Regions from separate parts of the Nonomuraea monospora genome, predicted to be linked through region 1. Evidence: riboswitches for the same ligand, from Rfam matches in the RefSeq annotation. Region 1 holds a riboswitch; each other region holds the start of a gene.
What was found. Region 1 has a riboswitch for thiamine pyrophosphate ahead of ABD331_RS19745 (purine-cytosine permease family protein). Riboswitches for the same ligand answer to the same signal wherever they lie in the genome.
Positions count from the first base shown of each region.

Region 2: another riboswitch for thiamine pyrophosphate. It lies ahead of thiD (bifunctional hydroxymethylpyrimidine kinase/phosphomethylpyrimidine kinase); the one in region 1 lies ahead of ABD331_RS19745 (purine-cytosine permease family protein).
Region 3: another riboswitch for thiamine pyrophosphate. It lies ahead of thiC (phosphomethylpyrimidine synthase ThiC); the one in region 1 lies ahead of ABD331_RS19745 (purine-cytosine permease family protein).
Region 4: another riboswitch for thiamine pyrophosphate. It lies ahead of ABD331_RS13335 (FAD-dependent oxidoreductase); the one in region 1 lies ahead of ABD331_RS19745 (purine-cytosine permease family protein).

Region 1 is NZ_BAAAQX010000009.1:115,823-123,395, forward strand. Features, by position in the region: gene ABD331_RS19725 (Fpg/Nei family DNA glycosylase) at 1-9, shown strand, start outside; gene ABD331_RS19730 (MFS transporter) at 59-1,456, opposite strand; gene ABD331_RS19735 (winged helix-turn-helix transcriptional regulator) at 1,578-1,967, shown strand; gene ABD331_RS19740 (rhodanese-like domain-containing protein) at 1,964-2,287, shown strand; TPP riboswitch at 2,364-2,477, shown strand; gene ABD331_RS19745 (purine-cytosine permease family protein) at 2,468-3,787, shown strand; gene ABD331_RS19750 (methylated-DNA--[protein]-cysteine S-methyltransferase) at 3,747-4,325, opposite strand; gene ABD331_RS19755 (ATP-binding protein) at 4,419-6,287, shown strand; gene ABD331_RS19760 (ATP-binding protein) at 6,430-6,861, shown strand; gene ABD331_RS19765 (YidC/Oxa1 family membrane protein insertase) at 6,862-7,509, opposite strand.
Region 2 is NZ_BAAAQX010000048.1:78,664-86,236, reverse strand. Features, by position in the region: gene ABD331_RS53105 (sensor histidine kinase) at 1-985, shown strand, start outside; gene ABD331_RS53100 (response regulator) at 982-1,632, shown strand; gene ABD331_RS53095 (hypothetical protein) at 1,746-2,087, shown strand; gene ABD331_RS53090 (carbon starvation CstA family protein) at 2,091-4,217, shown strand; gene tenA (thiaminase II) at 4,203-4,871, opposite strand; gene thiD (bifunctional hydroxymethylpyrimidine kinase/phosphomethylpyrimidine kinase) at 4,879-5,682, opposite strand; TPP riboswitch at 5,676-5,771, opposite strand; gene ABD331_RS53075 (MFS transporter) at 5,787-7,085, opposite strand; gene ABD331_RS53070 (alpha/beta fold hydrolase) at 7,263-7,573, shown strand, end outside.
Region 3 is NZ_BAAAQX010000003.1:3,417-10,989, reverse strand. Features, by position in the region: gene ABD331_RS06570 (SDR family oxidoreductase) at 1-468, shown strand, start outside; gene ABD331_RS06565 (hypothetical protein) at 465-776, opposite strand; gene thiC (phosphomethylpyrimidine synthase ThiC) at 914-2,458, opposite strand; TPP riboswitch at 2,451-2,563, opposite strand; gene ABD331_RS06555 (hypothetical protein) at 2,654-3,004, shown strand; gene ABD331_RS06550 (universal stress protein) at 3,016-3,834, shown strand; gene ABD331_RS06545 (cellulose binding domain-containing protein) at 3,943-4,989, shown strand; gene ABD331_RS06540 (YbaK/prolyl-tRNA synthetase associated domain-containing protein) at 5,285-5,791, opposite strand; gene ABD331_RS06535 (ArsR/SmtB family transcription factor) at 5,781-6,083, opposite strand; gene ABD331_RS06530 (AIM24 family protein) at 6,210-6,878, opposite strand; gene ABD331_RS06525 (response regulator transcription factor) at 7,343-7,573, opposite strand, start outside.
Region 4 is NZ_BAAAQX010000005.1:446,073-453,645, reverse strand. Features, by position in the region: gene allB (allantoinase AllB) at 1-25, shown strand, start outside; gene alc (allantoicase) at 26-970, shown strand; gene pknB (Stk1 family PASTA domain-containing Ser/Thr kinase) at 1,180-3,123, opposite strand; gene ABD331_RS13345 (thiazole synthase) at 3,294-4,049, opposite strand; gene thiS (sulfur carrier protein ThiS) at 4,042-4,242, opposite strand; gene ABD331_RS13335 (FAD-dependent oxidoreductase) at 4,239-5,576, opposite strand; TPP riboswitch at 5,545-5,660, opposite strand; gene ABD331_RS13330 (NAD(P)/FAD-dependent oxidoreductase) at 5,714-6,883, shown strand; gene ABD331_RS13325 (Rv2175c family DNA-binding protein) at 6,914-7,288, shown strand; gene thiE (thiamine phosphate synthase) at 7,266-7,573, shown strand, end outside.

The DNA of each region.
Region 1 (7,573 bases):
CTCAAGTAGCGCTCGCCTGCCCAAAGCTGCTCAGGTAGCGCTCGCCTGGTGAAGCTGCTCAGGTAGCGCTCAGCACCTCTTCCCGGACCCGGGCGCGCAGGCCCGCGACCGCGATGACGGCTGCCAGCAGCGTGGCCGTGACGGGCACCACCAGGGCCGTGCGCATCGCGTCCAGCCCGGCCTCCGCCCCCGTCATCCCGCCCAGGGCCGCCACGTTGACGGCGGTCACCATGGACAGCCCCAGGGCCGCGCCGAACTGGAACGAGGAGTTGATCAGCCCACCGGCCAGCCCCTGCTCGTGCCCGGCGATCCCGTCCGTGGCCACGATCGTCAGCGGCCCGTACACGAAGGCGAACATCAGGCCGATCAGCAGCATCGACGGCAGCATCGCCGCGTACGTCCAGTCCAGGCCCACCCCGAGGAACAGCGCGTAGGCCAGCAGGCCCGACAGCAGCCCGCCGAGCACCACCCTGGCGTTGCCGAACCGGTTGACCAGCCACGGCGTCAGCACGGGGGCCAGCACCACGTCCACGGCCGCCGCCAGCATGGCCAGCCCGGTCTGGACGGCGGACCAGCCGCGCAGCTCCTGCAGGTAGAGGGTGACCAGGAACTGGAAGCCGAAGAACGAGGCCGTGAGCAGCGCGGCCATCACGTTCGCGCGGACCAGCGGGCGCGAGCGCAGGATGCCGAGCCGGACGAGGGGGCTGGCTGAGCGGCGCTCCACGGCCACGAAGAGCGCCAGCAGGGCCAGGCCGGCCGCGAAGGCGCCGATGGTCAGGAGGGGGCCGTCCGAGAGGTGCTCCAGGCGTACGACGCCGTAGACGAGCAGGATCATCGCGCCGGTGACGCTGACGGCGCCCGCCACGTCGAAGCCGCCCGCCGCGGGCGGCGCCTCCTGGTCCCTGATCAGGACGACGGCGGCCAGCAGGATCACCAGCGCCAGCGCCACCGGGGCGAAGAACACCCAGCGCCAGCCGATCGCGGTCAGCAGCCCGCCGATCACCAGCCCGAGCGCGAAACCGCCCGCGGCCGTGCCCGCGTAGACCAGCAGGGCCCGGTTGCGCTGCGGGCCTTCAGGGAAGTTGGTGGTGATCAGTGACAGGCCGGCGGGCGTCATGAACGCGGCGGCCACCCCGGTGACGAACCTGGCCACCAGCAGCACCCACCCCTCGGTCGCGAAGCCGCCGAGGCCGGAGAAGAGCAGGAACACCACCAGCCAGAGCAGGAACATCCGCCGCCGTCCCAGCAGGTCGGCCGCCCGGCCGCCGAGCAGCATGAAGCCGCCGTAGCCGAGCACGTACGCGCTCACCACCCCGCTCAGCATGCCGGTGGACAGCCCCAGGTCTGCCCGGATGGACGGCAGGGCGACGTTCAGCATGGCCACGTCGATGCCCTCCAGGAAGATGGCGCCGCACAGCACGATCAGTACGCCCCAGGTGCGGGCGGTGACAGGCACAACAAACCCCCGGTTACGAATAGGCAGGTCGGTTATCTCTTGTAACCGCCCACATCATGCGACAGCATGAAATCCTGTGGAAGACGGCACTTTGAGATCACTCAGTTATTGCGAAGGCACCGTGGACGACGACTACGACGTGCGCCAGTGGGACGTGCGCGAGGACTGCGAGGTCCGGCAGATCCTGGACCGCATCGCCGACAAGTGGTCGCTGCTGGTGATCGCCCTGCTCGACTGCCAGAGCCTGCGCTTCACCCAGCTCCGCCGCGAGATCGACGGCATCAGCCAGCGCATGCTCAGCGTCACCCTGCGCCAGCTCGAACGCGACGGCCTGGTCAGCCGGAAGGTCCATCCGGTGGTGCCGCCGCGCGTGGACTACGCGCTGACGCCGCTCGGCCGCACGCTGCACGAGACCATCAAGTCGCTGGTGACGTGGACCGAGTCGCACCAGGAGGAGATCATCGCGGCGCGTGCCGCCTACGACGCGCGGCGCGAGATGATGGAGCCATGACCGTTCCTGAGATCGAGGCCACCGCCGTCCCCTCCGACGCCTACCTGCTCGACGTCCGCGAGCAGGACGAATGGCTGGCCGGCCACGCCCCGGAGGCCGTGCACATCCCCATGACGCAGATCCAGGGCCGGGTCGAGGAGGTGCCCGCCGACCGCACGGTCTACGTGGTGTGCCGGGTGGGCGGCCGGTCCATGAACGTGGCGGCCTGGCTCAACCAGCTCGGGCGTGACGCGGTCAACGTGGGCGGCGGCATGCAGGCGTGGGAGTCGGCGCGCAAGCCGATGGTGAGCGAGACGGGGCAGCCGCCGTACGTCGCCTGAAGCCGAGCCGGCGGGCGCTGGAACCTACCCACTATGGCGGTTCTGTCGTCATTGGGGCATGATGAGGGCACAAACTACAGATCGTCGCGGGAGCTCGGGGTGCCGGGCTGAGAGGGCAGCAACACAGCCGCTGCCGACCGCCTGAACCTGTCCGGGTAATGCCGGCGTAGGGAGTGTGCGATGACGCATGTCGCCGACGAAGTTCCGCTGACACTCGAAGGCCGGCCGCCGAGGACGCTGGGCGTGCTCGACCAGGGCGCGCTCTGGGCGAACCTCGGCGTCAGCCTCCTCGGCTTCTCCGGGGCGATGTTCCTGGTCAACCCGCTCGGCGACGCCCCGCTCAGCCTCGCGGCGGCACTGGTGGCGACCGTGGTCGGCAGCCTGATCGGCACCGCCATGGTGGGCCTGTCGGCCATTCCGGGCACGCAGACGGGGCAGCCGTCGATGGTGCTGCTGCGCGGGCTGTTCGGGGCGCGCATCTCCTACGCGCCGACCCTGCTGAACATCGTGCAGATGCTCGGCTGGGGCGCCTTCGAGCTGTGGGTGATCGCCACGGGCGCGGGCGCGATCTTCCCCGCGGTGCCGTACGCGGTGTGGGTGATCGTGGCGGGGGTGCTGACCACCGCGCTGTCGATCTGGCCGCTCGGCTCGATCCGCGTGCTGCGCAGGTACGTCACCATCGGCGTGATCATCGCCATGGTCTGGTTCGCCTGGTTCTTCCTGCGTGAGGCGCCCGCGCAGGAGGGCGGCACGTGGATCGCCTTCCCCGCCGCGGTCGACTACGTGATCGCCCTGTCGGTGTCGTGGGTGCCGATGGCCGCCGACTTCGCCCGGCACTCCCGCTCCACCGGCGCCGCCTTCACCGGCGTGGTCGGCGGCTACACGCTGGCCCAGGTGGCCTGCCTGGGGCTGGGCGTCTACGCGGTGGCCATCGCGGGCGACGCGGACGCCGTCTTCGGCACGTTCGTCGCGGTGCCGCTGGGCGCGCTGTTCTTCGCGATCCTGGTGCTGCGCGAGACCGACCAGTCCTTCGCCAACGTCTACTCCACCACGGTCTCGCTGCAGAACCTGATGCCGCGCGTGGACCGGCGCGTCTTCTCCGTCGTCATCGGGGTGCTCACCGTCGTGATCGCCCTGCTCGTGGACGTGACCTCGTACGGCGCGTTCCTGGGCGTGATCGGGGCGGTGTTCGTGCCGATGTTCGCCGTGCTGGCCGTGGACTACTTCCTGCTGGGCGGCGCCCGCCGCTGGAACACCGCCGAGCACGCGCCCTCGCGCTGGCCGATGCTGGTGCCGTGGGCGCTCGGCTTCGCGGCCTACTGGCTGACGACCTCGACGCCGACCATCGCGGCCTGGGACGAGCTCTGGGCGGACGCGCGCGGCGCCATCGGCTTCACCCGGCAGGTGTGGATGAACGGGGCGCTGGGCGGCGCCCTGGTGGCCGCGGTGGTCACCCTGCTCATCGGCCTGGTGCTGCGGAGGCCTTCCGTTCGACGTTGAGCAGGTGCTGCTTGGCGGACTGGCCGCCCGCGTAGTCGCCGAGCGCGCCGTCCTCGCGCACCACCCGGTGGCAGGGCACGATCACGCAGACGGGGTTGGAGGCCAGCGCGTTGCCGATCGCCCGCAGCGCGCGCGGCCGGCCGATGCTCTCGCCGATGTGCTCCAGCGTCGTGGTGGTGCCGTAGGGCACGGCGATGGTCTTCTGCAGCACGGACCGCGCGAACGGGGTGGCCAGCCGCAGGTCGACCGGCACGGTGAAGGTGCGCAGCCGCCCGGAGAAGTACGCGTCCAGCTCTCTGCGCACCGGGTCGAGCCGCCTGGCATCGGGCCCGATGAACGTGCCCACGTGCCTGCTGACCAGCTCGTACACGTCGTTCTCCGCCTCGAAGCTGCAGGCGGCGACGCCCTTGCCCGTCACGGCCAGCACCAGCCTGCCCACGGCGCCGTCGTAGGTGCCGAAGGCGATGTCGGGCGGCGTCTCGCCCCGATAGGTGCTGGAGGTCACCCGCAACAGGGCATCGAGATCGTTGCTCGACATGCCTCGCACCCTCCACCGCCGGGAATCACCGTGACGGCAGCGTATCGGACGGATCTCCCGACGCACCCACCGCACCGCGTGCACTATGGAGTGGTGGGGGACGAATGGGCCGGTAGTGACGATGAGATCGCTCGCGCGGCGCTCGCCAGCTCGCCCAACGCCGTCGTGGCGCTCGACAGGGACCAGACCGTGCTGGTCTGGAACGCCGCGGCGGAGCGGGTGTTCGGCTGGAGCGCGGAGGAGGTGGTCGGTCGCAGGCCGCCCATCGTGCCCGACGAGCTGACGACCGAGCACACCGCCGCGCTGGAGCGGGTGCGCACCGGCGAGCCGGTCTCGCTGCGCACCAGACGGCTGCACAGCAACGGCACCCTGCTCGACCTGCGGGTGGACATCAGCGCGTTGCGCCTGGGCAGCGCTGTGGCGGGCTACGTGTGCGTCTACCACCCGGCGCTGGCCGACCACGTGGCCAGGGAGCGGGTGGCGCGCCGGGCCAGGCTCGTCCGCCGGCTCACCGACGTGGTCGGCGACATCAACTCCGAGCTGGAGCTGTCGGCCGTGCTCGACCGGATCTCGGCCAGCCTGACCGAGCTGACCGGGGCGGACGCGGGCGGGTTCGTGCTCATCGAAGGCGAGCGGCTGCGGCTGGTCAGCACGTACCAGTTGCCCGCCTCGATCAGGGGCACCACCACCGAGCTGCGCACGAGCCTGGTGGACAAACTTTTACGCACGGGCAAGACCGTGATGCTGGAGTCGAACGGGCTCGACGACCTGGTGTGGGCGCGGCTGGGCGGGCTGCACACGATCGCGCTGGGGCTGGCGGCCGTGGGCGGTCGGCCGTACGGCGCGCTCTACGCGCTGTTCGCCAACAGCACGCCGGGACACCTGGAGCTGGAGCTGCTGGAGCTGCTGGCCGGGCACGCGGGCATCGCGGTCGGCAACGCGGTGGCCTACCAGGAGGCGGTGCGGCAGCGGGCGCACGAGCGCGCCGTGTTCGACGCCAGCGCCGACGGCATCGCCGTGCTCGACCAGAGCGGCCGCGTCGTGCGCTGGAACCCGGCGGCGGCCGAGCTGACCGCGTTGCACGGCGAGACCGTCATCGGCGGCCCGCCGCCGTTCCCCGTGCCGGTGGCCGGGGAGAAGGGCACCTTCCAGCTCGACAACGGGCGGTGGCTGGACGTGGTCAGCGCGCAGATCGAGGAGACCGGCGAGGTCGTCGTGGACTTCCGCGACGTGACCGCGGCCAAGGAGCTGGAGGAGGCCAAGGACCTGTTCCTGGCCACCACCAGCCACGAGCTGCGCACGCCGATCACGATCGTGCGCGGGTTCGCCAGCACACTCGACTCGCGCTGGGACAAGATGGGCGACCCCGAGCGCCGCTCGGCCGTGCACACGATCGCCGAGCGGGCCAGGTCGCTGGGCGAGCTGATGGACCACCTGCTGCTGGGCGCCAGGGCGGGGGCCGACGAGCTGAAGGTGCGGATCGAGGAGTTCGACCTCGCAGGGCGGATCCACGGGGCCACTCTGGGGCTGCCCGATCTGTCGGACAAGCACCGGGTGGAGGTGGAGCTGCCTGACGGGCTGCCGTACGTGCTGGGCGACCCCCTGGCCACCGACATCATTCTCGGCCAGCTTCTGGAGAACGCGTTCAAGTACTCGCCGAGGGGCGGGCTCATCACCGTGGGGGCCTGGCCGGAAGAGGACAACGTGGTCGTCGTGGTCGATGATGAGGGAGTCGGTATCGCCCCGCCTGACCGGGAGCGGATCTTTGAGCGGTTCGTCCAGGTGGACAGCGGCGACCGGAGACGGTTTGGTGGAGTGGGGCTCGGGCTCTACATCGTCCGCAGTCTCGCCAGGGCACAGGGGGGAGATGTCAGCGCGCATCCGAGGCCAGGAGGAGGCACCAGAATGCGACTTGTACTCAGGTGTGCTTCCCCTATCCGATCCGACACACCGATGCGGTAACGAGGTGGTCACGGTTGAGCTGATCTATCGTCCAATGTGTACAAGCTGTGATCGAGATGCGGTTTCTGGGATCGAGTAACGGGGCATTTCGGTCGTACCGGGGAGTGTTCCCGCGGGGGGCACGGGTAACGGGGAGGTGGGTGTGTCAAGCGTGGTGCTGCTGCCGTACGCGCCGTCCAGCGTTGCCGTCGCCCGCCAGCGTCTGAGCACTGACCTGCAGGACTGCGGGGTCTTTGCCGCCGCGATCGACGATGCCGTGCTGGTGGTGAGCGAGTTGCTGAGCAACGCGCTGCGGCACGCGCATCCGCTGCCGTCGGGCATGGTGAGAGTGGCCTGGCTGCGAAGCGACGATCACATCGAAGTGGCGGTGAGCGACGGGGGTGCGGCCACCGAGCCGCGGGCGGGCCGCCCGACCCTGTCCTCACTCGGGGGCCGGGGGCTGGGCATCGTGGAGTACGTGGCGGAGAGCTGGGGGGTCCGGCACGACGGTGACACGACCACCGTCTGGGCCATCCTGCCCGCTCCCAGCCAGTCGGTGAACGGGCAGGTGGCGGCCCTGCGTGAGGTCAGCTAGCTAGGCGACCTGGAGCCGCCTGTTGAGCGCCGCCCGCTCCGTGACGGCCCATGCCGTCGAGACGAGCAGGTAGAGCCCGGCGGCCAGCGGCAGCACGAGCGCGGCCACCACGGAGCCGTACGGCAGCAGCCGCATGATCTTCTTCATCAGCTCGGGCTGCTCTTCGGCGATCTTCATCTGACGGGCGGAGAGCCAGGCCACCGCTGCGACCAGCGCGATGACCAATACAAAGACCAAAACCGGTCCGCTGACCAGACCGTAATTGGCGATCACCCCGGCGACCTGCTGCCCCAGGGGTGCTCCGAAAAGCTGGTGACCGACGAGCGCGGTCTGGTGCGTGGCAACGTTGTACATCAGCCACATGAACGGCAGTTGAACCAGCATCGGCAGGAAGCCGGCGAACGGCGAGGTGCCTTCCTTGGCGTACAGCGCGCTCAGCTCCCGCGACAGCCGCTCCGGGTTGCGCGCGTGGCGTTTCTGCAGCTCACGCAGCTTCGGCGCGAGCTTCTCGCGGATCTTCATGGTACGGGCCTGGCGGACGTTGAGCGGCAGCAGCAGGAGCCGCACGGCCAGCGTGAACAGCACGATCCCGAGCGCGGCGCTGCCGCCGGACATGCTGATGACGAACGTGACAAGAGAATCGATCATGAGCCCTGTTCCTCTGAGGGGGATGTCCGGGCTCGCTCATGCCTTCTCAGCCGAGAGAGCCCCG
Region 2 (7,573 bases), on a different contig from region 1:
CGGGCTGTCCGTGCTGGTGGGCTCCGCACTCAGGAGGCTCCCGGTGCCGCAGGCCGCCGGTGCCGGGGCAGGCGGGCTCGCGGTCGCCCTCGGCAGCCAGCTCTCCGGCTCGCCGCACCTCGGCGTCCTGATACTGAACCTCGCCGCCTGGCTGGCCGCCGTCGCGGGCGGGCTGGGGCCCCGGCTGCTCGCCGCCCGCCGGGCCGCCGTCGCCGATCGCGTACGCCACGCCGAACGGCTGGAGCTGGCCAGGGAGCTGCACGACGTCGTCGCCCACCACGTCACCTGCGTCGTGCTCCAGGCGCAGGCCGCGCGGCTCGTCGCCCGCAAGGACCCCGAACGGGTCGCCGGGTCGCTCGCCGACATCGAGGCCGCCGGGTCCGACGCGCTGGCCGCCACCCGGCGGGTGGTCGGGCTGTTGCGTGAGCGCGGCAGGCCGGCGGCGTTCGGGCCCGCCGAGCGGCTGGGGGAGCTGGTCGGGCAGTTTAGCGGGCCTCCCGTGTCGTTGCGGCTGCCCGATGGGGAGCCGGCGTGGCCGTCCGAGGTGGCCGGGACCGTCTACCGGGTGGTCCAGGAGTCGCTGACCAACGTGTCCCGTCACGCGCCCGGCGCTGGGGAGATCGTCGTCAGCGTCACGCAGGGGGAAGGGCAGGTGGTCGTGGAGGTGACGGACGACGCGCCGCCGCCTCCGCACGGCGAGCGGAAGCTCTGGGCGCGGTCGGGGGGCGGCTTCGGGCTGGTCGGGATGTGGGAGCGGGCCGAGGCGCTCGGCGGCGCCCTGTCGGCGGGCCCGCGCGCCGGGGGCGGATGGACGGTGCGCGCCACGCTGCCCTTGCCCGAGCGAGCCGCCGCGCGGAGGACGCGGCCGGAGACGGGCGTCGCGCCGAGGACGCGGCCGGAGACGGGCGTCGCGCCGAGGACGCGGCCGGAGGCGGGCGGCGCGAGGGAGACGCCGCATGACGGCACCCTGGGCGGGCGGCGGTGAGCATCAGCGTGCTGCTGGCCGACGACCAGCCCATGATCCGGAGCTGCCTGCGCCTCATCCTGGAGGACCAGCCCGACATCCGGGTGATCGCCGAGGCCGCCGACGGCGCGGAGGCGGTCGCCGTGGCCCGCAGGCTGCGCCCCGACGTCTGCCTGGTGGACGTGCAGATGCCCCGCCTCGACGGCATCGAGGTCACCGCCGCCCTGGCCGGACCGGACGTCCGCGACCCGCTCCGGGTGATCGTGGTCACCACGTTCGACCTCGACGAGTACGTCTACGGCGCCCTCAGGGGCGGCGCGGCCGGCTTCGTACTGAAGGACGCGGGCCCCGAGCTGCTCGTCGAGGCGGTCAGGGCCGCGCACGCCGGCGACGCGCTGATCTCACCGTCGATCACACTCCGCCTCCTGCGCCACCTCACGGCCACCACGCGGCGAACCGCCCGCGCCCCCTCCCCGGCGCTGTCGGAGCGCGAGACCGAGGTCGTCCGGGCCGTCGCCAGGGGGCGCACCAATCAGGAGATCGCCGCGGAGCTGCGCATCTCGCTGAGCACGGTGAAGGGCCACGTGTCGGCCGTGATGACCAAGCTGGGGATCCGCAACCGGGTCGAGATCGTCGCCTGGGCCTGGGAGAGCCGCCTACTGCCCTAGACGAGAGGAAGCGCCTTCCGGGGATATCGGGGGACGCTTCCGCCGTTTCAGCGGCGATCACCCTGGGTAAGGGTCACGTTAATTCTGAGCTGCCTGATCTTCAGGAGCCCCGGATGTCCCGTATCACGCTCACTCCCGCGGCCCGTGAAGCCCTCCGCGACGGAGAAGTGGTCTTCTTCGACTGGCACGTCACCGGCCTCTGCTGCGCGGACGCGGGGGAGTTCTCGGTCAGGGCGTTGAGCCGAGCCAGGCTGCCCAGGCGGGCCCGCCCGCTGAGCCAGTCCGAGCCGGTGTACGCCCATCCCATCGCCTGGCTGCACCTCACCGGCCTCCCCGTGACGATCGACTGCCGCCCGCTGTGGCGCTGGCGGCGCTTCACCTCCGATCTGCCGCCGGACGCCGGTCTGCGCTGCTGCCTGGGGCGCCCTCTATATGGCCCTCTTCACAGGAGGTAACCGGTGAAGCTGCGTTCCATCATCATCTGGACGGCGGTGGCGCTCGTCGGCGCCGTGGGGTGGGCGGTGCTCGCCCTGTCCAGGGGCGAGAACGTCAACGCGGTGTGGCTGCTGTGCGCCGCGCTCGGCTCGTACGCCATCGCCTACCGGTTCTATGCCCGCTTCATCGTGCGCAAGGTGCTGCGTGCCGACGACCGCAGAGCCACCCCGGCGGAGCGGCTCGACAACGGCATCGACTACCAGCCGACCGACCGCCGAATTCTGTTCGGCCACCACTTCGCCGCGATCGCCGGGGCGGGGCCGCTGGTCGGGCCTGTGCTGGCGGCCCAGATGGGCTACCTGCCGGGCACCATCTGGATCATCGCCGGCGTGATCTTCGCCGGCGCGGTGCAGGACATGGTGATCCTGTTCTTCTCCATGCGCCGCAACGGCAGGAGCCTCGGGCAGATGGCCCGCGAGGAGATCGGCCCGGTCGGCGGGGCGGCGGCGCTCATCGCGGTCTTCGCCATTATGATCATCCTGCTGGCCGTGCTGGCGCTGGTCGTGGTGAACGCGCTGGCGCAGTCGCCGTGGGGCGTCTTCTCCATCGCGATGACGATCCCGATCGCCCTGTTCATGGGCTTCTACCTGCGGGTGCTGCGGCCCGGCCGGGTCGTCGAGGTCACGGTCATCGGGGTCGCGCTGCTGATCCTGTCGATCGTGGCGGGCGGCTGGGTGCAGGAGTCGAGCTGGGCGCCGTTCTTCACGCTGAGCCCGTCGGCGCTGGCGCTGTGGCTGATCGCGTACGGGTTCGTCGCGGCCGTGCTGCCCGTGTGGATGCTGCTCGCGCCGCGCGACTACCTGTCGACGTTCATGAAGATCGGCACCATCGTGCTGATCGCCATCGGCATCGCGATCACCGCGCCGCCGCTGCAGACCACGGCCTTCACCGAGTTCGCCTTCACCGGCAAGGGGCCGGTCTTCGCCGGGTCGCTGTTCCCGTTCGTGTTCATCATCATCGCCTGCGGGGCGCTGTCCGGGTTCCACTCGCTGATCTCGTCCGGCACGACGCCCAAGATGATCCAGAAGGAGACCCAGGTCCGCATGATCGGCTACGGCTCCATGCTGATGGAGTCGTTCGTGGCGGTCATGGCGATCACCGCGGCCTGCGTGCTGACCCCCGGGCTCTACTTCGCGATGAACTCCCCGGCGGGGGTGCTCGGCCCGACCGTCCAGACCGCCGCCGAGGCGGTCACCAACATGGGCTTCGTCATCACGCCGCAGGATCTGCAGGCCGCCGCGGCGGCCGTGCAGGAGGAGACGCTGATCGCCAGGACGGGCGGCGCGCCCACGCTGGCCGTGGGCATCTCGCAGATCTTCTCCGGCTTCCTCGGCGGCGCGGGGCTGCAGGCGTTCTGGTACCACTTCGCGATCATGTTCGAGGCGCTGTTCATCCTCACCACCGTGGACGCCGGCACGCGGGTGGGCCGGTTCATGCTCCAGGACACGCTGGGCAACCTGTGGAAGCCGATCTCGCGGGTGAGCTGGTGGCCAGGGCTGGTGGTGACCAGCGCCGTGGTCGTGGCCGCCTGGGGATACTTCCTCTACCAGGGCGTCAACGACCCGCTCGGCGGCATCAACCAGCTCTTCCCGCTGTTCGGCATCGCCAATCAGCTCCTGGCCGCCGTGGCGCTCACCGTGGCCACGACCCTGCTGATCAAGAGCGGGCGGCTCAAATGGGCCTGGGTGACGGGCGTGCCGCTGGCCTGGGACGCGGCTGTCACGCTGACCGCCAGCTACCAGAAGGTGTTCTCGCCCGACCCGACGCTCGGCTTCTTCGCCCAGCGCGACCGCTACCAGGCCGCGCTCGACCAGGGGCGGATCCTCCCTCCCGCCAAGTCGACCGGCGCGATGCAGCAGATCGTGGTCAACTCCACCGTGGACGGCATCCTGGCGGCGCTGTTCGCGGTCCTGATCATCGTGGTGATCCTCGACGCCGCCCGCGTCTGGTTCAAGGCGATCAGGGTGCGGGAGCCGCTGCCGAGCACGGAGGCGCCGTTCGAGGAGTCCAAGATCTACGCCCCGGCCGGGCTCATCGCCACCAAGGAGGAGAAGGAGGCGATGGCGAAGGCGTCCTCATCGAGCGGTTAGCCACCGCTCCGTCGGCCAGGTCTCGCGCCGCCACGCGCTGTCCCAGAACATCCACTCGTACGCCGCCGCCCGGCAGTACGCCCGCGCCATCGCCTCGCGGGTGTCCGGCCCCGCGGCGGCGGCGAGCCGGTCGGCGATGGCCTTGGCCTGCTCGACGGAGGCCGCGAAGCCGGGGTCGGCGTAGGTGGAGATCCACTTGCCGTACGGGTGGCCGCCGGTGTCGCCGGCCCGCTTCAGCAGGGCGGCGCCGACGTCCTGGTAGATCCAGAAGCACGGCAGCACCGCCGCCACGATCTCCGGGTAGGGCGCGCTCAGCGCGGTGGCCTGCAGATACGACGCGTACGCCAGGCAGGTCGGCGAGGTCGGCCCCGAGGCGTCGAGCTCCTCGATGTACCCGGCGTGCAGCAGGCGCTCGGCCGCCAGCGCCGTGTGCGCGCTCCGCGCCCAGAACGCCGCGTCGTCCGGGGCGGCGGCCCGCACCGAGGCGGTGGCCAGCACCTTGGCGAACGCCTCCAGGTAGCGGGCGTCCTGCACCATGTAGAACCCGAACCGGTCGCGGTCGAGGGTGCCGTCGCCGAGTGCGGTGATGAAGGGGTGCTCGTGGATGGCGCGCATCAGCTCGGCCGTGCGCTGCCAGACGTCGTCGCAGAACATGCCGCCCCTACCAGATCGCGTGGAAGTGGTGGACGGGGCCGTGGCCCGAGCCGACGTGCAGGCTGTCGGCCGCGCGCAGCGCCTCGGTCAGGTAGGTCTTGGCCGCCCGCACCGCGCCCGCCCAGTCGTCGTGCCGGGGGCGCAGCGCCGCGATGGCCGACGACAGCGTGCAGCCCGTGCCGTGCGTGTTCTTCGTGTTCACGCGGGGCGCGGCCAGCTCGATCGTGCCCTCCGGCGTCGCCAGCACGTCCACGCAGGTGTCGCCGTCGAGGTGGCCGCCCTTGAGCAGCACCTGCCGCGCGCCCAGCGCCCGCAGCCGCGCCGCCTGCCCGTGCATCGCGGCCAGGCTCCCGGCCGGCTCCTCGCCGAGCAGGTCGGCCGCCTCCGGCAGGTTGGGGGTGATCAGGTCGACGCGGGGCAGCAGCGTCTCGCGCAGCGCCGCCACCGCGTCGGCGGGCAGCAGCCGGTCGCCGCTCTTGGCCACCATGACCGGGTCGAGCACGACGTAGGCGGGCCGGTAGGTGTCGAGCGCCGCCGCCACCGCCTTGATCAGCGCCGCGTTGCCGAGCATGCCGATCTTCACGGCGTCGGCGGGCACGTCGGTCAGCAGGGTGTCGAGCTGCTCGGCCACGAACGCGGCCGGCACCTCGTGGATGCCGGTGACGCCGGTGGTGGTCTGCGCGACCAGCGCGGTGACGACGGTCATGCCGTACGCGCCGAGCGCCGAGAAGGTCTTCAGGTCAGCCTGGATCCCGGCGCCGCCGCTGGGATCGGTGCCCGCGATGGACAGGACTTTGGGAACAGCGCTCACGGCCGTGACGTCCCTTCGCTAGTCCGAACTAGATCAGGTTCGACGGGTGTGATCTCAGCCCGGCCCTCCGGGCACCCCGCGTCATCGGCCACAATAACAGGCGCTCAGACCTCGACGGCGTGGGCCTCCCGGGTGGTGGCGGCGCGGGTGGCCAGATAGGTGGCGACGATGGTGATCAGCCCGGCCGCGATCATGTAGGGCGGGATGCCGGCGATGGCGCTGCCCGCCGCCGCCTGCAGCGAGGTCAGGATCACCGGCGCGAAGCCGCCGCCGAGCATGCCGCCGATCTGGTAGCCGAGCGAGGCGCCGCTGTAGCGGACGCGGGCGCTGAACATGTCGGCGAACAGGGCGGCGAGCGGCCCGTACATGGCGGGGTGGATGACCGACAGGCCGAGGATCGTGGCCAGGCCCAGCACGAGCGGCGAGCCCGTGTCGATGAGCAGGAAGAACGGGTAGGCGTACAGGATGAAGGCGATGGTGCCGCCCAGGAACACCTTGCGGCGGCCGATCCGGTCCGACAGCGCCGCGAACGCCGGGATCGTGATCACCTCCAGGGCGGCGGCGATGGAGACGATGAGCAGCACCGTGCCGCGCTCCATCTTCAGCTCGGTGGTGGCGTAGGTGAGGATGTACGTGCCGAACAGGTAGAACTGCAGGAAGGGCGCGATGCAGGCGCCGAAGGCCAGCAGCAGGTTCTTCGGGTGGCGGCGGATGGCCTCGACGACCGGCAGCCGCGCCGGCCCGCCCGACTGCTTGACCTTCTCGAAGTCGGGCGTCTCCGCCAGCCGCAGCCGGATCACCAGGCCGACCAGCAGCAGCGCCACGCTGCACAGGAACGGCACCCGCCAGCCCCAGCTCAGGAAGTCGTCCTTGGGCAGCAGCGAGACCAGCGCGAACGCGGCCGAGGCGAGCACCAGCCCGGCGGGCGCGCCGGACTGCGGCCAGCTCCCGTGGTAGCCGCGCCGGTTCTCGGGCGAGTGCTCGACCGCCATCAGCACGGCCCCGCCCCACTCGCCGCCGACCGCGAAGCCCTGCAGCAGCCGCAGCACGACCAGCAGGACGGGCGCGAGCACGCCGAGTGAGTCGTAGGTGGGCAGCAGGCCGATCAGGAACGTGGCCGCGCCCATGATGAACAGGCTCAGGACCAGCATCGACTTGCGGCCGAGCCGGTCGCCGAAGTGGCCGAAGACGATCCCGCCCAGCGGGCGGACCACGAAGCCGGCGCCGAAGACCGCGAAGGCGGCGAGCGTGCCGGCGACGTCGGAGAACGTCGGGAAGAAGAGTTGGTTGAAGATCAGTGCGGCGGCCGTGCCGTAGATGAAGAAGTCGTACCACTCGATGGTGGTGCCGATGAAGCTGGCGAGCACGACCTGCCTGATCGGTTGCTGGTTCTGGGGGGTCACAGGCGCTGCCTCTCTGCCTTGCACCCGGCCGCACGGTGGGGTGCCGGAGCGTGTGAGGAGCGAGTGTATGCAACGGTATCCCGATATTGTCAATGGTTGGCCGCTGTGGTTGACACGAACCCCGAAGAGTGGATATCTCCGTATTCAACGGTATACATCGCACTTGAGGAGGTGACCGTGAGGCTGGCGGAGCGGGCCGACGACTGGCACGCGGCCTGCGCGGCCGACACCGCGCTGGCGGCACTGGGCTGCCGCGGCGAGGTCGGTTTCGGCATCAGGGCCGGGGACGAGGCGGTGACGTTCGGCTTCCACGACGGAAGGCCGGTCGGCGCCGCCCGGCGGACCGACTTCGAGGTGGCCGCCGACCCCGAGGCGTGGCGGGAGTTCTTCTCGGCCGAGCCCCGGCCGCCGCACCACCACCTCTTCGGGATGCTCATGCGCGTCCCCGGCACCGCCGTCACCGGCGACGAGGTGTGCTTCGCCCAGCA
Region 3 (7,573 bases), on a different contig from region 1:
CCGGTGAGCGGCCTTGAGGAGCTGGACGACGAGCAGTGGGAGCACACGTTCGCCGTCAACATCCACAGCTACTACCGCGTCACGAAGGCCGCGCTCCCGCATCTGCGCGAGGGCGCGGCCATCGTGAACACCTCGTCGATCAACGGCCTGCGCGGCAACAAGTCGCTCATCGACTACGCCGCCACCAAGGGCGCGATCAACGCCTTCACCTACTCCATGGCGCAGAACCTGGTGGAGCGCGGTATCAGGGTCAACGCCGTCGCCCCAGGGCCGGTGTGGACGCCGCTGATCCCGGCCACCATGCCGCAGGAGAAGGTGGAGAGCTTCGGCAAGCAGGTGCCGATGGGGCGGGCGGCCGATCCGGACGAGATCGCCCCTTCGTACGTGTTCTTCGCCTCGAACCGGCTGTCGTCGTACTACACGGGCGAGGTCCTGGCCCCGATCGGCGGCGAGACGCTGCCGGGTTAGGCCCGGCCCGAGTCCTTGATGGACACGATCGAGGCGGTCTGGAACTTCTTGTGCCCCTTGCCGCCGCCGCCGACGGTGGCCGTGTACGTCTTGTAGGTCCAGCTCAGGCTGTACTTGATGGTGATCTTGTGCTTGGTCCTGCAGCGGTTGTGCCAGTACACGGTCACCGAGGTGTTCCCGTCACCCCAGGACCAGGCGAAGCACCCGGCCACCCCCCGGTGCACGTCCGCGGAGGCCGGGGTGGCGGCGAGCCCTGCGACGACGACGGACGCCGCGGCGACGGCCGCCACACGAGTGCTGATCGACACGAGAGATCCTCTCTTCCTGTGGTCGTGGGAGACCCGGCGCCCCTGCCGCGCCGGGCTCACTGTCACGTTGCCACCGCAAGAGCGGGAAACCACGTCATCTATGTCCAGACCTGCGGCTTTGGACATTGGACAATGCGTCACTCCACGTAGAGCGTGCCCCCGAGCCGCCGGAACTCGGCCGCCTTCTCCGCGTACCCGGCGTCCCTGATCTCGTGGCTGATCCGCATCGAGCAGAACTTCGGGCCGCACATCGAGCAGAAGTGCGCGGTCTTGGCGGGCGCGGCCGGCAGCGTCTCGTCGTGGAACGTGCGGGCCGTCCCGGGGTCCAGCGACAGGTCGAACTGGTCCTCCCAGCGGAACTCGAAGCGCGCGTCGGACAGCGCGTCGTCCCACGCCTGCGCCTGCGGATGGCCCTTGGCCAGGTCGGCGGCGTGCGCGGCGATCTTGTACGTGATCACGCCGGTCTTGACGTCGTCCCTGTCGGGCAGGCCGAGGTGCTCCTTGGGGGTGACGTAGCAGAGCATCGCCGTGCCGAACCAGCCGATCATGGCGGCCCCGATGCCCGAGGTGATGTGATCGTAGCCGGGCGCGATGTCCGTCACGAGCGGGCCGAGCGTGTAGAAGGGGGCGTCGTCGCAGAGCTCGCGCTGCAGGTCGACGTTCTCCTTGATCTTGTGCATCGGGACGTGTCCCGGCCCTTCGATCATCACCTGGACGTCGTGCTGCCTGGCGATCCCCGTCAGCTCGCCCAGCGTGCGCAGCTCGGCGAACTGGGCCTCGTCGTTGGCGTCCGCGATCGAGCCGGGGCGCAGGCCGTCGCCGAGCGAGTACGACACGTCGTAGCGGGCCAGGATCTCGCACATCTCGGCGAAGTTCTCGTACAGGAAGCTCTCGCGGTGGTGCGCCAGGCACCAGGCGGCCATGATCGAGCCGCCGCGCGAGACGATCCCCGTCTTGCGCCCCGCGGTGAGCGGCACGTGCGCCAGCCGCACTCCCGCGTGCACCGTCACGTAGTCGACGCCCTGCTCGCACTGCTCGATCAGCGTGTCGCGGTAGACCTCCCACGACAGCAGCTCCGGCCGGCCCTTGACCTTCTCCAGCGCCTGGTAGATGGGCACGGTGCCGACCGGGACCGGCGAGTTGCGCAGGATCCACTCGCGGGTCTCGTGGATGTCGGCGCCGGTGGACAGGTCCATGATCGTGTCGGCGCCCCAGCGGGTCGCCCAGGTCATCTTCTCGACCTCCTCCTCGATGGAGGAGGTGACGGCGGAGTTGCCGAGGTTGGCGTTGATCTTCACCAGGAACGCGCGGCCGATGATCATCGGCTCGGTCTCGGGGTGGTTGACGTTCGCGGGGATGATGGCCCGGCCCGCCGCGACCTCCTGACGTACGAACTCGGGGGTGACGCCCTCGCGCACCGCCACGAACTCCATCTCCCTGGTCACCAGCCCGCGCCGGGCGCACCCGACCTGCGTGACCGGGTGCCCCTGCTCCGCGCGCTCGCGGATCCACCGCTCGCGCCGGTGCGGCAGCCCGCGCCGCAGGTCAGGCGCGTAGGCGGGGTCGGTGTACGGGCCCGAAGTGTCGTACAGCGTCACCGACGAGCCGTTGGACAGGTGCACCTGACGCATCGGCACCCGCAGCTCACCGCTGTAAACCTTGGAAAAACGCGCGCTCGACATCGCGCAAACTCCCTTCGCCGGCATTATCCGGAGCAGGTTCTGGCGGTCGGCGGCTGTCAGCCGTCCTCTCAGCCCGGTCTCCACCGGGCTCCCGCGTTGGTCGGCGGTGATCGTACCCACGCGCCGCCCCGCCCGAAACCCGCGCGGGGAGGTTTGGCGATCGCCGTGAGCGGTACGGTCCCCATCAGGGGAAACATGAAGAGATTCGCCGCTGTCGCAGGACTACTTGTCGTGCTGGCCGCGTCCGGCGCCACCGCCGCCGCCGGGGACGGCATGAGTCAGCACGAAGTCAGCCAGGAACAGTACGACACTCTGATCGCCCAGTGCCGCTACGCCGACACGGGGAAGGCGAAGTGCCGCGCGGCCGTCAAGCGCATGTACCGCATCGGCCGGATCGACCCGGCGCTCGACTGCCGCACGTACTCCGGCGTCACCGTCTGCGGCACGCTGCGGCTCAGCAAGTCCGAGCGCAGGTGTGCCCGCGACTCCGAGGCGCAGGGGGTGCCGTTCCGCCGCGCCGAGGTCGAGTGTTACGCGCTGTCATGATCGTCGTAGGGGTGGATGGCTCCCGTACCGGGCTGGAGGCCGCCGGCTGGGCCGCCGCCGAGGCCGAGCTGCGGCAGGAGCCGCTGACCGTGGCGCACGCCGTGCCGAAGTGGGTGTGCGAGGGCGCCGTCCGCTACGCCGAGGTGGCCCAGTGGATGCGCGACGGCGCCGAGACCGTGCTCAACGCCGCCTGCGAACGCGCGCGACACGTGTGGCCAAAGGTGTCGCTGGAAGGCGTGCTGCTCCCCGGCGACCCGCGCTCCGCGCTGGTCAAGGCCTCTGAGGGGGCCGAGCTGCTGGTCGTCGGCAGCCGCGGCATCGGCGGGGTGCGGGGCCTGCTGGTCGGCTCCGTCGCGTACGGGGTCGCGGCGCACGCGCGTACGGACGTCGTCCTCATCCACGAGCCGCCCGCCTCCCCGCGCGGCGAGGTCGTGGCAGGGACGGACGGCTCGCCCGGCGCCGCCGACGCGCTCGAGTTCGCCTTCACCGAGGCCGAGCTGCGCGGCGCCAGGCTGCGTGCCGTGCGGGCCTGGGCCTGGCCGCACGCCGGCGGCTTCGAGCCCGCCTCCCGCGAGAGCGAGCAGGACACCCTGCGCACCCTGAAGGAGTCGCTCAACGGGCACCGGGAGCGGCACCCCACCGTGCACGTCGTGGCCGAGGTCGTGCACGGGCACCCCGTCGAGGTGCTCAAGGAGGCCGCCCGGCGCGCCGACCTGCTCGTCGTGGGCTCGCGCGGCCACGGACAGCTCGCGGGCATGCTCATCGGCTCGATCAGCCAGGCCCTCCTGCACCACGCCCCCTGCCCGCTGGCGGTGGTCCGCGGCGGCTGAAACTTACATCCGTCCTCCCAGGTCAGAGCCTCGCCATGATCGTCACGCTTTCCCGCTCCGAGCGGCCGCTCCTACGATCTGCGCAGGCCTACGACGGGAGAGCACACGATGCGCAGCAAGACCGGCTCCGTGCTGGCCGCGCTGGTGGCGCTGGCCGCGGCGGTGTTATTCGCCACCACGGCCACGGCCAGCGCCGCCCCGATCAGGATCATGCCCCTCGGCGACTCGATCACCGGATCCCCCGGCTGCTGGCGGGCCCTGCTGTGGAACCGCCTCCAGAGCGCCGGCCAGACCAACATCGACTTCGTCGGCACCCTCCCGCCGCAGGGCTGCGGGGTCGCCCACGACGGCGACAACGAAGGACACGGCGGCTACCTCGCCACCAACATCGCCAACCAGAACCTGCTGCCCGGCTGGCTCTCCGCCACCCAGCCCGACATCGTGATCATGCACCTCGGCACCAACGACGTGTGGAGCAACATCGCGCCGGCGACGATCCTCAGCGCGTTCACCACGCTGGTCAACCAGATGCGGGCCAGCAAGCCGACCATGAAGATCCTCGTCGCCAAGATCATTCCGATGAATCCGTCGAGCTGTGCCGAATGTGCTCAGCGCACCGTGAACTTCAACAACGCCATCCCCGCCTGGGCCGCCGCCACCTCCACCGCGCAGTCGCCCGTCACCGTCGTGGACCAGTGGACCGGCTTCAGCACCAGCACCGACACCTATGACGGCGTGCACCCGAACGCCGCCGGCGACCAGAAGATGTCCGACAAGTGGTACCCAGCGGTCGTCGATGCGCTGGCCGGTGGTGGCACTGCTACGCCGACCGTCACCTCTACCGTCACGCCGCCTCCTGGGGGGTGCACGGCTACGTACAAGATGACTGGGCAGTGGCAGGGAGGGTTCCAGGGGGAGGTCACCGTTCAGAACACCGGGAGTGTGTCTCGGTCGGCTTGGGTGGTGGGTTGGACTTTCGCCAACGGGCAGCAGGTTACGCAGCTTTGGGGTGGCACGCTCAGTGCCAGCGGGGCTGCTGTGACTGTGCGCAACGCTTCGTGGAACGGGGTGCTTGCGCCTGGGGCCTCCACCACGTTCGGGTTCCTGGGGTCTTGGAACGGCGTCAACACCGCTCCTACGCCCACTTGCTCGTGAGCCCTTGGCCCCGTCGGTCGCGGCGGGGCCTCGGTTTCCTTACTCGCTTGGTTCCTTGCTCGCCGGCGGCGGGAGCGCATCGACGCGCCGCCCAAGTGCCACCGGGGGTGGACGCGGTGATGAGCGCTCACCTCGTCTTCCCCAAGCTCGCCCCCTCGGGCGACCCGGCGACGCCGTCCAAGCCCATCCCGACCGGCCTGCTCAGGGCGTGATGCTGCTCATGCCGAACGGCGTATGGCGCGGTGCTGGCAGCGCGCCCCCGGGGGGACCTCGGTTCGCTCGCTCGTGACGCGGCCTAGTTGCTGCTGCTGCTCGTGATGGGCGCCAGGCGGGGCGCCGCCAGCTTCACGTAGTCGTCGGTGGCGAGCGCCACGGAACGGTCGAGCCTGCCCGCATTGAAGTACAGCTCAGGCTGCTCCAGCAGGGACGGATCCGCCACCAGCTCAAGCCGGGGATCGTAGCTGAACGGCAGCACCGTCCCGCTCACGCTGCCCGCCAGTTCCTCGGCCTTCTCCGTACTGGCGAAGGCCACGTACGTGCCGTCGAGCAGCGCCTTGACCGCCTGCAGATCGAGCCGCGCGTCACCGGGAACGACGGCCAGCACGTGCCGCGTCTGCTTCTTACCGATCTTGACCATCACGATCAGGCACTTGGCGGCCTGCGACACGTCGTTCCCGCGCAACGCGCTGACCAGCTCCGTCCGGCCTTCGGGGGCGTGGTCGATCACCCGGTAGCGCGCTCCCGCGGCGTCCATGTCGGCGATCAGGCGCTCGTAGGCGGCGTACGGCTCCTCACCAGTCACTGCTCAACAACTCCTTCGCGGCGGCGATCCGGTCCTCGTCGCGCTGGTAGAACACCCACTGCTTGATCTTGGTGCCGCGGATCAGGCCCGCCTTGGCGAGCACCTTGAGATGCTCGCCGCAGGTCGGCTGGCTCACGTTCAGCTTCTCGGCGATGAAGAGCGAGCAGACGCCGTCACGTACGAGGTCGCCGTCGCGTTGCGGCGGGAAGTGGCGCTCAGGATCACGCAGCCACTGCAGGATCAGCAGCCTCTTGTCATTGGCCAGCGCCTTGACCAGGTCGACGTCCAGCACATAGGCATTATGGCAATTAGCTAATTACCTGTCTACTTCCATTTGATCACCTGAACGCCCAACTCCCTCGCCGCCCTCTGACCAGCGAGACTCCCGCACCACAGGAGCACCCTCGGCGCCCTCTGATCAGCGGGCGGCCTGCACCACGGGAGCACCCTCACTGGCCTGCACCAGCACGAACCCCTGCCCCCTGAACGCCAACTGCATGGCCTCCCCACTCCCCCGCCCGATCAACGCCCCCACCTTCATCGTCCGGTTGACCCCCACCTGCAACCCCGAACTCCAGCACACAGCCGACTGCCCGTCGGCGAACGTCGGCATCCGCGCCGCATCCAGCAGCACCGGCGTGCCATGCGTGGTCACCGCCACCCACCCGGTGCCCGTCACCGTGGTGTTGAACAGCCCGCCCGCCGCCACCCCGGCCCCCTGCACCCGATTGATGTCCCAGCCGAGCTGCGGCTGAAAGGCCAGCAGATTGCGCCCGTTGACCGTGATCCCCTCGTTCTCCAGATAGAACAGGTGGATGTCGTCGGCGTTGTCCGCCAGGTAGAGCAGGCCCTCCCCGCGCACCCGCATCAACGAGGCACCCTCACCCGTCATGGCCTTCTTGAACATCTTCCCGAGGCCGCCCGAGCCCTCGTAGTCGAAGTCCATCTGCCCCTGGAAGGCGACCATGGAGCCCTGCTTCGCCAGCACCTCGTGGGGAAGCTGAACGCGCAACATCTTGCCGTTCTCCAGGGCGAACCCCGGAGGCAACTGCTGCGGGTCGAGATTCCGAAATATCGAGCTACGCACTTTTCGTACCCTTCCTGACCGTTCCTGGCTCCCGTCACCGGCCGCCCACCCTGCATCCAATGAACGTCCCGAGCCACCGCCCCCACCTCGTCGAGCAGCGTCACGCCGCCCTGCGTCGGGAGCGATATGAGCCAATCCAACCAGGTTGTCCACCAACCCCGCCAGAAACCCGATCAGCCTGCGCAGCCGTACGAACTCCTCCAGCCGACACCCCACCGCCAGCCAACACCCCCACCAGCCAGCGCCCCCACCACCAGCCAGCGCCCTCGCCTCAAGCCGGCACCCTCACCTCAACCCAGCGGAAACTCCCGCTCCGCCTCCCCAATCCCGGGACCGAACCAAACCCCTCGCCCCAGACCGCCGGAGAAAACCAGCAAGGGGACGACCAGAAGCCGCGAGCCCAGCCCGCACCCCTGGCCGCCCCCTTGAGCCGCCCTTCAGCTAACCCGCCGCCCGCTCAGCGCTCAACCCCGCGCCCCAGCGGCCAGATCCCGCACGACCTGAATCAACTCCGCCGGATCGAACGGCTTGGTGAGATACGCATCCACCCCGATCCCCCACCCTCGGATCTTGTCGTCGTCCTGCGCCCTGGCCGTGATCAGCACGACCTTGATATGGCTGGTGTCCTCCTCCGCCCGCAATCGCTGCGCGGTCGTCCACCCGTCCAGGAACGGCATCATCACGTCAAGCGTGAT
Region 4 (7,573 bases), on a different contig from region 1:
ACGACTGCTCCTGGAGGTGCGGTAGATGAGTCCCTTCCACCGGCTGCCCGACCTGGCCCTGCGCTCCCACGGCGGCTCGGTGACGGCCGCCAGCGACGAGTCGTTCGCCGAGAAGGAGAGCCTGATCAGGCCGGGCAGGCCCGGGTTCCGGCCGGAGACCTTCGGCAACAAGGGGCAGGTGTACGACGGCTGGGAGACCCGGCGCAGGCGCGAGCCGGGGCACGACTGGGCGGTGGTGCGGCTCGGGATGCCGGGCGTGATCCGCGGCGTGGTGATCGACACCGCCTGGTTCAAGGGCAACTACCCCACCCACGCCTCCGTGGAGGCCGCCGCTCTCGAAGGGCACCCGTCACCGGCCGAGGTGCTGGCGGCCCCGTGGACCGAGATCGTGCCGCTCTCGCCGCTCAAGGGCGACGCCGAGCACGCCTTCGAGGTGTTCGACGAGGGCCGGTACACGCACGTGCGGCTCAACATCCACCCGGACGGCGGTGTCGCCCGGCTGCGCGTGCACGGGGAGGTCAGGCCCGACCTGTCCGTTCACGACGGGCTCGGGCTCGACCTGGCCGCGCTCGCCAACGGCGGGCTCGTCACCGCCTGCTCCGACGAGTTCTACTCCGCGCCCAACAACGTCATCGCGCCTGGGCTGGCCCGGCACCAGGCGGAGGGGTGGGAGACCGCGCGGCGGCGGGACGGGGGCAACGACTGGCTCGTCATCCGGCTGGCCGGGCGGGGCGTTGTTCGGCTGGCCGAGATCGACACCACCAACCTGCTGTTCAACTCGCCCGGGGCGGTGGCGCTGACGGGGGTGGAGGGGGAGCGTGAGGTCGAGCTGCTGCCCAGGACGCGGCTGCAGCCCGACACGCCGCACCGCTTCCGGCTCGCGGTGCGGGAGCCGGTCACGCATGTGCGGGTGGACATCTACCCGGACGGAGGGCTCGCCCGGGTGCGCCTGCACGGCCACCTGACCTGACGCTCACGCCCGCCTGCCTGCGCCCGTCCCATGGGCCTGCCTTGCGCGCCCGCCTGCCTGTGCCCGCCCCATGGGCCTGCCTTGCGCGCCCGCCTGCCTGTGCCCGTCCTGTGGGCCTGCCTTGCGCCCGTCGCCTGTGCCCGCTCCGTGGGCCTGCCCTGCGCGCCCGGCGCGTGTGCCCGGCGGGCGGGCACACGCGTTCGGGGTCGTCACTGCCAGAGGTAGACGGTGCTCCCGGCCGGCCGCTCGCTGTTCGGCAACGGACGCTGGTACTGCACCACGCCGCCCCCGCCCAGCCGCTGCACCTGCACCCGGAAGCCCAGCGCCTCCAGCTCGGCCTTGGCGTCGTTGACGTTCTTGCCGATCACCCCGGGCACCAGCGCGAACTGCTCGTCGTCCCGGGCCTCGCCGTGCTTGCGGAAGAAGTCCCAGATGTCGGTCTGGCAGCGCGCCACCGTCACCATCACCTGCGCCCCCTTGTCCACCTCGGACTTCGCCTTGGGCGCCTGGGCGATCACGGTGCACGGCTCGGCGTCGTCGTCGACCTCGTTGACCTGCACGTTGAAGCCCTGACGGCTGAGGAACTCGGCGGCCTGGTCCTTCGGCATCCCGTTCACGTCGGGCATGGTGAGCCCGGCGCTGACGTAGATGTTGACCTTGGCGCCTTCCTTCAGCCTCTCGCCCGACTGCGGCGAGGTGCGGATCACCCGGTCGCGCTCGACGTCCGGGTTGGCCAGCCGCTTGACCGTGCCGACGCTCAGCCCGGCCCCGGCGATCTCGGCGCGCGCCTCGTTCGCGGTCTTGCCCTCGACGTTGGGCACCACGATGCGCTTGGGCCCGAGCGAGGGCACCAGCGTGATCGTGGAGCCCTTCTCCAGCTCCGACTTGGCCGCCGGGTCGGTGCTGAGGACCAGGCCCTCGGCCACCTTCTCGTCGTACTGGCCCTCGGCCTTGCGCATCAGCAGCCCGGCGCTGGTGAGGTTCTTCTCGGCGGCGGCCAGGTTCTGGCCGACGAGGTCGGGCACGGTGACGTACTCGGGCTGGGAGAAGTACCAGCCCGTCAGCCCGACCGCGACCACCATGACGGCGGCGAGCAGCACCAGGAACCAGTTGGGCCGGAACCCGCGCCGCTGCGGGGGCGCGTCGGCCCGCGGCTGGATCAGCGTGTGCCCCGCCGCGGCCTGCGGCATGGACGGCGAGCCGGGCGGCGGCGGAGAGCCGAACGGCATCGCCACCGTGCCCTGGGGCGGGCCGAGCGGCTGCGAGTGCGACATGACCGGGCCGGTGCCCGGCGGGATCGTGGTGCGCGGCAGCATGCGGTGCGCGTCCACGGCGGCCACCAGCATCGCGGTCGCGTCGGCGGGGCGGTGCTCGGGCTCGCGCGCGGTCGCGCTCGCCACCAGCGTGTCGACCAGCGGCGGCACCTCCGGCACCACCGACGACGGCGCGGGGACCGTGTCGTGGACGTGCCGGTAGGCCACCGACATCGGGGTCTCCCCGTCGTACGGCTGCTGCCCCGTCACCAGCTCGAACAGCATGATGCCCGCGGCGTACACGTCGCTGCGCACGTCGGCGGCGCCGGTGATGACCTGCTCCGGCGCCATGTAGCCGACCGTGCCGATCATCACGCCGGTACGGGTCTGGTTCGTCGCCTCGATCGCCTTGGCCAGACCGAAGTCGACGACCTTGACCCGGCCGTCGTCGGTCATCAGGACGTTCTCGGGCTTCACGTCGCGGTGGACCATCCCGGCCTGGTGGGCGGCGCCGAGTGCGGCGAGCACCGGGATCATGATCTCGAGCGCCTCCCGGGCGGGCAGCCTGCCGCGGTCCCTCAGGATGTCGCGCAGGGTGCGGCCCGGGACGTACTCCATCGACAGGTAGACGACGTCGTTGTCGGTGCCCTGGTCGAAGACGTGCACCACGTTGGGGTGCGAGAGGCTGGCGACCGACTTGGCCTCGCCGATGAACCTCCGGACGAACGCCGGGTCCTCGGCGAGCGATCGGTGCATGACCTTCAGCGCCACCGTCCGGTCGAGCCGGATGTCCAGCGCGAGGTAGACGGTCGCCATACCGCCCCGGGCGATCCGGCTCTCGATGCGGTAGCGCCCATCGAGGAGCCGCCCGACCAGGGGGTCCGCAGTCGTCGTATCCACCCCGCTGAGTTTACGGGCGTTTTGCCACCGGCATGGCCTCAGCGCCCGAAACCGATGCGGAGACGTTCTCGACGGAACGCCTCCGCCCCCGGTTCCACCGCGTCTGAGGGCTGAATCTCATGGGGACGCCCCGGCGTGTCAGAGCGTCATGACGGACGCTCCACGGCGTGTCAGGGCGTCATGGGGGAGGACGCCTCGGCGTAGCGGCGGCGCGGGATGCGGCCCGCCTGCCGGGCCAGCCGCCCCGCCACCACGGCCGACCTCATCGCCGACGCCATCAGGTCGGGCCGCTGCGCCCTGGTGACGGCCGTGGCCAGCAGGACGGCGTCGCAGCCCAGCTCCATCGCCAGCGCGGCGTCACTGGCCGTGCCGATGCCCGCGTCGAGGATCACCGGCACCGAGGCGGCCTCCACGATCAGCTCGATGTTGTGCGGGTTGCGGATGCCGAGCCCCGACCCGATCGGCGCGCCCAGAGGCATCACGGCCGCGCAGCCCGCCTGCTCCAGCCGCCGCGCCAGCGCCGGGTCGTCACCGATGTACGGCAGCACCACGAACCCGTCGGCCACCAGCCGCTCCGCCGCGTCGAACGTCTCGATCGGGTCGGGCAGCAGCGTGCGCTCGTCCGCGATGACCTCCAGCTTGACCCAGTTCGTCTCCAGGGCCTCCCTGGCCAGCCGGGCCGTCAGCACGGCCTCGCCCGCGGTGAAGCAGCCCGCCGTGTTGGGCAGCACCTTGATGTCGCGCTCGCGCAGCACGTCCAGGACGGAGCCGCGCGCCGCGGGGTCGAGCCGGCGCATCGCCACCGTGGTCAGCTCGGTGCCCGAGGCCGCCAGCGCCTGGTCCAGCACCTCCAGCGAGGGCGCGCCGCCCGTTCCCATGATGAGCCGGGAGGAGAACTTCTCCCCGGCGATGATCAGATCATCCACCTTGCACCGCCGTCAGAACCTCCATGCGGTCACGGTCGCGCAGCGCCGTCGTCTCCCAGGCGCCGCGCGTGACCACCTCGTCGTTCACGGCCACGGCCACTCCGGTGGTGGCCGAGGTCAGGGTATGCACGGCCTGAGCCACGGTCATGCCGTCCGCCACCTCGTGGGCAGCCCCGTTGATCACAACAATCATGAAAATCTCCCCGGCGCGCACAGCGCCGCCAGCTCGCTCTCCTCGCCCAGCAACATCGCGGTCGTCAGCGGGGCGAGCAGCACGCCGCCCCGGTGATGCCCCGTCGCGTACACCAGGCCCGGCGTCCCGCTCGGGCCGATCAGCGGCAGGTTGTCCGGCGTTCCAGGCCGCAGCCCCGCCACCACGTCGGCGACCTCCAGCTCGGTGACGCCCGGCACCAGCTCCCTGGCGTCCCGCAGCAGCTCGTAGAGCCCGCCCGCCGTCACCTTGGTGTCGAAGCCCATCTCCTCCTGCGTGGCCCCGACCACCAGCTCGCCGTCGCCCCGGGGGACCAGGTAGACGGACGAGCCGTGCACCGTGCCGCGTACGCACCGGCTGAGCAGCGGCTGCGGCGAGCGCAACCGCATGATCTGGCCCTTGACCGGCCGCACCGGCACCTCGGCCAGCTCCGAGCTCCACGCCCCTGCCGCCAGCACGACCCGCTCGCCGCGCACCTCGCCGCCCGTGCCGTTTTCTGACTCGGGTGGCGCCAGGCGTACCCCTGAGACGCGGTCGCCGTCCCGCAGCAGCTCGGACGCGCGCGCCCGCACCACGGGGACGCCCCGCCGCTCCAGCGCGGACAGCAGGGCCGCCGTCACGCGCCTGGGGTCCACCCACGCGTCGCCCGGGGCCAGGAGGCCGCCGCGCACGGAGGGGGCGAGCATGGGCTCCAGGCGGCGGCACTCGCGGCCGGTGAGCCGCTCGACCGGCAGGCCCAGCTCCTCCATGTACGCGGCCAGCTCGCCGAGCGCCTCCAGGTCGTCGGCTCCGAACGCGACGTCCAGCGTCCCGTCCGCCCGCAGATCCAGCCCCCGCACATCAGCGAACCCCGGCCCGGCCCCCGAGACGCCCGGCCTCGCGCCCGAGCCCGGCGCGGGCCCTGATCCCGGCGCGGGCCTTGAGCCCGGCGCGACGCCCGAGCCTGGCCCGACACCCGAGCCTGGTCCCGTGTCCGAGCCTGGCCTCGCGTCCGAGAGTGGCGGCGCGTCCGAGCCTGGCGCTGCGTCCTGGACGGGCGTGGCGTCCGGGGTCAGGCCCGCGTCGGCGGCCAGTTCGGCGGCGAAGGCGGGCCAGCGGCGCAGCGACGCCACCCCCAGCCGCAGCAGCGGCGCCTCCGTGAAGGTCACCTCGCTGACCGGGGCCAGCATCCCCGCCGCCGCGTAGGACGCCCCTCTGCCGGGGGCCGGATCCACCACGGTGACGGCCCGCCCTGAGCGGGCCATCCGCCAGGCCACCGACAGCCCGACGACCCCGCCACCGACGATCACATCCACATGCGCTCCCTTCGCCGGCATGATCCGGATCAGGTGTCTTGCGGTCGAAGGCCCGTAAAGCCTTCCTCTCAGCCCGGTAACGGCCGGACTCCCGCGCGTCTTACGTCAACCAGCCTACGGCCTCGGTGCGGCGTCCACGCACGCCCCCCGTTATGGTCATGAACGTGAACCATGTCGTGGTGGTGGGAGCGGGCCTGGCCGGAGTGCGTACGGTGGAGGCCCTGCGCGGGCGCGGCTTCACCGGCCGGATCACCCTGATCGGGCAGGAGCGCCATCGGCCCTATGACCGCCCGCCGCTGTCCAAGGCGGTGCTGAAGGGCGAGAGCGACACCAGCTACGTCGACACCGACCTCGACGCGCTGGGCGTGGAGTTCTGGCCGGGCGTCACCGCCAAGTCGCTGCGCGCGGGCGTCGTGGAGACCACCGAGGGCGAGGTCGCCTACGACGGCCTGGTCATCGCGACCGGCGCCGACCCGATCCGGCTGCCGGGCGACGGCCCGCAGCACGTCCTGCGCACCCTCGACGACGCGCACGAGCTGCGCGCGATGCTCGTCCCCGGCGCCCGGGTCGCGATCATCGGGGCCGGCTGGATCGGCGCGGAGGTCGCCACCGCGGCCCGCCGCGCGGGCTGCGTCGTGACGGTCGTCGAGAGCGCCGCCACCCCGCTCGCCACGGCACTCGGCACCGAGCTGGGCGGGCGCACCCTGCCCTGGTACGACGGCATCGACGTGCGGTTCGGCACCATGGTCGACTCCGTGGACGAGGGCGGCGTGCAGCTCGTGGGCGGCGAGTTCGTCGAGGCCCACGTGGTCGTCACCGGCATCGGCGTGCGCCCGGCGATCGAGTGGCTCGCCGACGCCGACATCGACCTGCACAACGGCGTGGTCACCGACGAGCACCTGCGCACGTCCCTGCCGGGCGTCGTCGCGGTCGGCGACTGCGCCGCCTGGTGGTCGCGCCGCTGGCGGACCAGGCTGCGCGTGGAGCACTGGGACACCGCGCTGAACGCCCCCGAGGTCGCCGCCGCGACGCTGCTGGGGGAGGAGGCGGTCTACGATCCGGTGCCGTACTTCTGGTCGGAGCAGTTCGGGCACATGCTGCAGTACGCGGGCCATCACCCGGCGGGCGATCGGCTCGTCCATCGGGGCGAACCCGAGGGAAAGTGGTCGGCCGTGTGGCTCACCGCGGACGACACTCTCGCCGCGGTGCTGGCCGTGGACCGGCCGCGCGATCTCGTCCAGGGGCGCCGTATCATCGAAGCCGGTTCACGCCTCGATGCGGAACGCCTGGTAGATCCACAAGTACCCCTACGAGATTGTGTTGTTTGAGCAAGCACGGCATGTGGTAGTTGTGGTTTCGTGACGCTTTCTGTTGCACAGATCGACCGGGAGACCGACCAACTCGTTGAAGAGTGGCTCACTCTCCCCGAAGTGGCCTCGCGCCTTGATCTTCCGATCGGGCGGGCCAAGCAACTCCTCCGGGACCACAAGCTCCTCGGCGTACGCCGGGGCAGCGGCGGGCCGCAGGTGCCCGCGGTGTTCCTCGATGGAAAGGACGTGATGAAGGGCCTGCCCGGCACACTGACCGTGTTGCAGGACGCCGGCTACGACGACGTCGAGTCGCTGCGCTGGCTCTTCACCCCAGACGAGTCCCTGCCAGGGTCGCCCATAGAGGCGATCAAGGCCGGCCGTCACACAGAGGTCAAGCGGCGTGCCCAAGCCCTCGCTTTCTGAGGCCCGCCTCTATCTCTGCACAGACGGCCGCCGCGACCGCGGCGATCTGGCAGAGTTCCTCGACTCGGTGCTGGCCTCAGGCGTGGACATCATCCAACTGCGGGAGAAGGGCCTGGAGGCACGCGAAGAACTCGCGCTCCTCGAAGTCTTCCGCGACGCCTGCGACCGGCACGGCAAGCTGCTGGCCGTCAACGACCGGGCGGACATCGCCTACGCCGCCCGGCCCGACGTGCTCCACCTGGGGCAGGACGACCTTCCTGTGACGGTCGCGCGAGAGATACTCGG